2 regions of the Cutibacterium avidum 44067 genome follow, and region 1 is predicted to be linked to the other one. Evidence: riboswitches for the same ligand, from Rfam matches in the RefSeq annotation. Region 1 holds a riboswitch; the other holds the start of a gene.

Region 1 (2,197 bases):
GTCCTCGACGATCGGCCAGATCTCCTCGCGGGGAACGCGATGATTCTCCGGACCAAAGGCGATGTCACGTCCACAGGTCGCGGCGACGACGGAGTGGATCGGCTCCTGCTGCAGCAGACCGACGCTGTCGTCGCCCCACGTACTCACTTGACCCGTCAGGTCGTGACTCTCCTCCTCCAGCAACCCTCCGACGGCGTGCAGCAGGGTCGTCTTGCCAGCACCCGAAGGCCCTGTGACAAGCACCCTTGCGCCAGCCGACAGGTGGAGGTCGATGGGCCCGAGGATGGGAGCGTCGCGGCCCGGGACGCCGACAGTCAACCCCTCGACATCCACTGGCACCGCCCGCCGAGCGGAGACGTCGTCAGCCTGGTCAGTACGGGCCAAGACGTCAGTCATGACAGATTCCGTGCCGACGCCGTACTCCGCTTTCCTCCATGCAGTTCACGAGAAACCGCGAAGGGGTTGAGGGCGCCGGCGGCCGCCAGGCCGCGGACGATACCCCACGCCAGCAGACCGCCGAGCAGGGCTCCGGAGACGACCATGAGGATGAGGTAAACGACGGTGTCCCCGAAACGGAACATCGGGTAATAGGAAATACGTTCGTAGATACCCTCAGCGATACCGGTGAGAGCTCCGGCAACCATGGCGAGCTTCGGTCCAGCCTTGCGATAGGCGACGGCGAGCAGGCACAGCTCCATCGGCAGAGCCTGGATGAGACCCGAGATGAGGGTCCCGGCTCCCCACTGACTGCCAAGGGCGGCCTCAATGGATGCAGCGAGGACCTCCGCGAGAAGGGCAGCGCCGGGTTTGCGGACGATGAGGCCGGCGATGAGGGCGGGTAGGAACCAGATGCCGGCGAGAATACCCTCGGCCGGCAGGTACACCGAGGCCACCGGCTTGAGAAGGCTGTAGAGGGCGCCGTAGCCGAGGAAGATGACACCGAATGCCACCGCAATCATCACCGGAGTGACGATGTCAATGGTGCGGTACCGCATGGCAGGTTTGTCGTTGGTCATGGAAATCCTTCCGTCCCTTCGGAAGGGGGCGCACATGCGCGAAGAGCCCGACTCCCTACGCCGGTCCTAACCGGTTCAGGTTCGAGGGTCTGGGCGGTGCCCACTCTCAGCATCCGATGATGCTCCCCTGTCGTTGAGAGCCATCGTAGTCGCGGTTGGCGGGAAGTCTCCACCCACAACGGGTTCGGCGATCCTTGCGCGGGGCTCGGATGTCGTCGGGCGGGGTCCGTAGCCCGGACCTCGACGATGTCGGATCCCGACTCCTGGTGGAAATCGGGGTCATGAACCCCCGTCGTGCCATCTCCCGTAGCAGCTTTCACCGTCAGAACCCCGATCTCCACAAGGTTGCGGGTGGACCGGGACGGGAAGGGACACGTTGCTTGGGAACACGTCCTCAACTCCCGGGCTCAGCGTGGGTGCTGGACATGGCCCGCCGTCAGCTATGCCCCAACGCCCGATTCGTGCGCTTCGTGGGCATGGCTGTCAGTGGGTCCTCGGGCCAGGGATGTTTGGAATAACGTCCACGATTCTCCGCTCGCACCGAGGGGTAGACGTTGGCCCAGAAACTGGCGAGATCGTCGGTGACGGCCAACGGACGTCGGGCTGGGGACAACAGATGGAGCACCACCTTCACGCGGCCGTCACAGATCATCGGGCCGTCGGTCCACCCGAAACACTCCTGGAGCTTCACCGCGAGCACCGGAGCAGCGTCACTGCCGGGTTCCGGGTAGTCAACGCGGATTCGCGACCCGCTGGGGACCGTGACCGTCTCGGGGATGATCTCGTCAAGACGTGCCGATTCCTGCCACCCCAGCATCCCGCGTAGGCCAGAGGTGGCGTCACTCCCCTGCCCTGCGGCCAGGCCATCCAGATCGAGCCATTCCTCGGCGCGGGAGAGCAGAGCCTCATCACTGACGTCAGGCCAGGGGTCTCCGAGTACCTGGTGGGCCAGGGCGAGCCGACGCCTCAGGGACTCACCGTTCTTCGTCAGGCCTATAACCTCGAGCCCGCGGGATCTCACTTCTTCCAACACCGCTCGACGAGCCTCATCACGCCCTGGCCGGACCGGGGTGGACGACAACTCGATGGCACCAAGCCGCGAAACGCGTCGACCGCGAGCCTTGCCGCCATTCCAGGTGACCGTGGTCTCGGTCGCGAGCATCGCTGCACCGGCATCCAGA
Region 2 (2,197 bases), 680 kb from region 1:
ACCCGGGTATCCACCGCAGTGATAGACGATGTGTTCCTTCCCCGTGACAGCGACGTGAAGGCCATATCCGTACCCTTCGGTGACTGGGCCGTATGTCGTGAAGTACCGGTACACCTGCTGCATCTCGCGGAAGACCCGACCCCAACCATCGTCCTCGCTGGTCCACGCGGTGATGAAATGGCTCACCCAGATCCCGACATCCTTGGCGGTGCAGATGAGGCCGTCGATGGGGGAGAAGGTTCCGGGGCCAAGCAAGGGCTGGACGCTGCCATCTCTGCCGAGGCCTGGGGTGAGCTTTCCCTCGGGTACTTGCGTGACGTCGAGGAAGGATTCGGTCATCCCCACCCGACGGATGATGTCTTCCTCGACGACGTCGATGAATGGCCGCTCGGTCGCCAACTCGACGACGCGGCCCAGGATCGCGTAACCGAGGTTGGAATAGGCGTACCCCGTTCCCGGCGCGAAGTTCGTGATGAAGGGTTTACCCAACAGCGCCTCGAACTCCTCGCGTGACATGGCCTGCTGACGGTCAGCCCACGGATCGTCGGTGGTAGACCGGTAGACATGGACAACGCGTCACGAATCGTTGCGCTGGCGATGGGCTCCTGAAGCTGCGGAATCCAACTACCGAGGGTGTCGTCGAGAGCGGGCCGTCGAGAAGCCACGTCGATCAGCCCGTGACAGATCCCAAGGACGCTGGCAGCGGTGAACGACTTCGACATCGACGCGATGCTGTAGACGCGATCGTCGGTGTCGCTACAGCGCACCTCACTGTCGTCAACGGCTGCCCAGGACAACGAGGTTCCACTCCCGGCAGCTTCTGACGAAGCAGCACTGAGAACGTCGACGACAGGGTCAAGACGGGAACTCATGGCCGCATTGTGCCACTTGAGACATGGGCTGGTAGAGCGGATTCAGGTAGAAGACAGGACCGCGGCGTTGCCAGCGCGCATCGTGGGTAAGATTGGACCACAACAACGCGGGAGCCCACCACAAGGGCTGAGAGGGTGCCGAGATGGCACCGACCGCCTGAACCTGTCCGGGTAATGCCGGCGAAGGGAGTGGTTGACATGACTGAACTGTCGAATTTGGTGTCAGAGTCCGTGGAGCGGCTGCGTCGGGACAAGCCGCTGGTCCAGTGCCTGACGAACATCGTGGTTGCCAACTTTACCGCGAACGTGTTGTTGGCTGCGGGGGCAGTCCCCGCCATGGTCGATAACCCCGAGGAATCTGAGGGATTCGCATCGTTGGCTGACGGCGTGCTCGTCAATATTGGTACTCCGTACCGGGAGACCGCTGAAGCCATAGTTGTTGCCGTGCGTGGCGCAGCAGGTAGTGACACACCGTGGGTGCTCGACCCGGTGGGAGTCGGGATGTCATGGCGTACCCAGGTCGCCCTGGACGCGTTGCACGTCGGTGCTCCAGCCGTCATCCGGGCAAATGCCTCCGAGGTATTGACCCTGGCTGGGACGGGAGCGTCCCCCCGAGGCCCTGAGGCCGGAGATGCTGTCGAGGATGCCTTGGGGTCCGCCGCTGAGCTCGTGCGCACATACGGCACCGTGGTCGCCACTAGCGGCCCCGTCGATCACATCGTGGACGCGCACCGGCACGTAACCGTGTCATCGGGGCATGAATGGATGGCGCGAGTGACCGGGGTTGGATGCTCACTAGGGGCTCTGACAGCGGCCTTTGCAGGCGTCCAGAAAGATCATCTCATTGCAGCTGCATCCGCAACCGCCATGTTGTGCGTGGCTGCCGAACGAGCGGCGGATCGCAGTGTGGGCCTGGGCGGATTCGCTCAAGCTCTCATCGACGAACTGTTCCTGGTGTCACCCGACGAAGTCGGCGCGCGGGGAGGGCTTCGCGATGTCACGGCCTGACTTCGATCTTTCGGTGTACCTCGTCACAGACACCGCCCAATGTGGTGGCCCAGAGGAGATCGTCGAGACCGTGCTACGCGCTATCTCCGGCGGGGTGACTCTGGTCCAATTCCGCGACCACGACCTGCCTGATGACGAATTCGTCGCTTTGGGACGACGGGTGAGAGATGTATGCGACGAAATACCCCTCATCATTGACGACCGGGTCCATCTGGTCGCTGAGATCGGAGCTGACGGTGCCCATGTCGGGCAGTCCGACATGCCGGTCGCCCAGGCTCGAGAGGTTCTCGGGGACAATCTGCTGATCGGCTTGTCCG

The links. A riboswitch is a leader RNA that binds a small molecule or an ion and turns the genes downstream of it on or off. The one in region 1 is predicted to bind thiamine pyrophosphate.
Region 2: linked by a shared signal. The riboswitch ahead of thiM (hydroxyethylthiazole kinase) and the one ahead of PALO_RS09890 (ECF transporter S component) in region 1 are both predicted to bind thiamine pyrophosphate.

The regions. Positions count from the first base shown of each region.
Region 1 covers NC_021064.1:2,146,371-2,148,567, forward strand. Annotated here, with positions in the region: gene PALO_RS09885 (ATP-binding cassette domain-containing protein) at 1-396, opposite strand, end outside; gene PALO_RS09890 (ECF transporter S component) at 393-1,016, opposite strand; TPP riboswitch at 1,052-1,155, opposite strand; gene hrpB (ATP-dependent helicase HrpB) at 1,453-2,197, opposite strand, start outside.
Region 2 covers NC_021064.1:1,464,080-1,466,276, reverse strand. Annotated here, with positions in the region: gene PALO_RS06670 (serine hydrolase domain-containing protein) at 1-516, opposite strand, end outside; partial or broken gene PALO_RS13000 (hypothetical protein) at 600-722, opposite strand; TPP riboswitch at 970-1,078, shown strand; gene thiM (hydroxyethylthiazole kinase) at 1,047-1,880, shown strand; gene PALO_RS06660 (thiamine phosphate synthase) at 1,867-2,197, shown strand, end outside.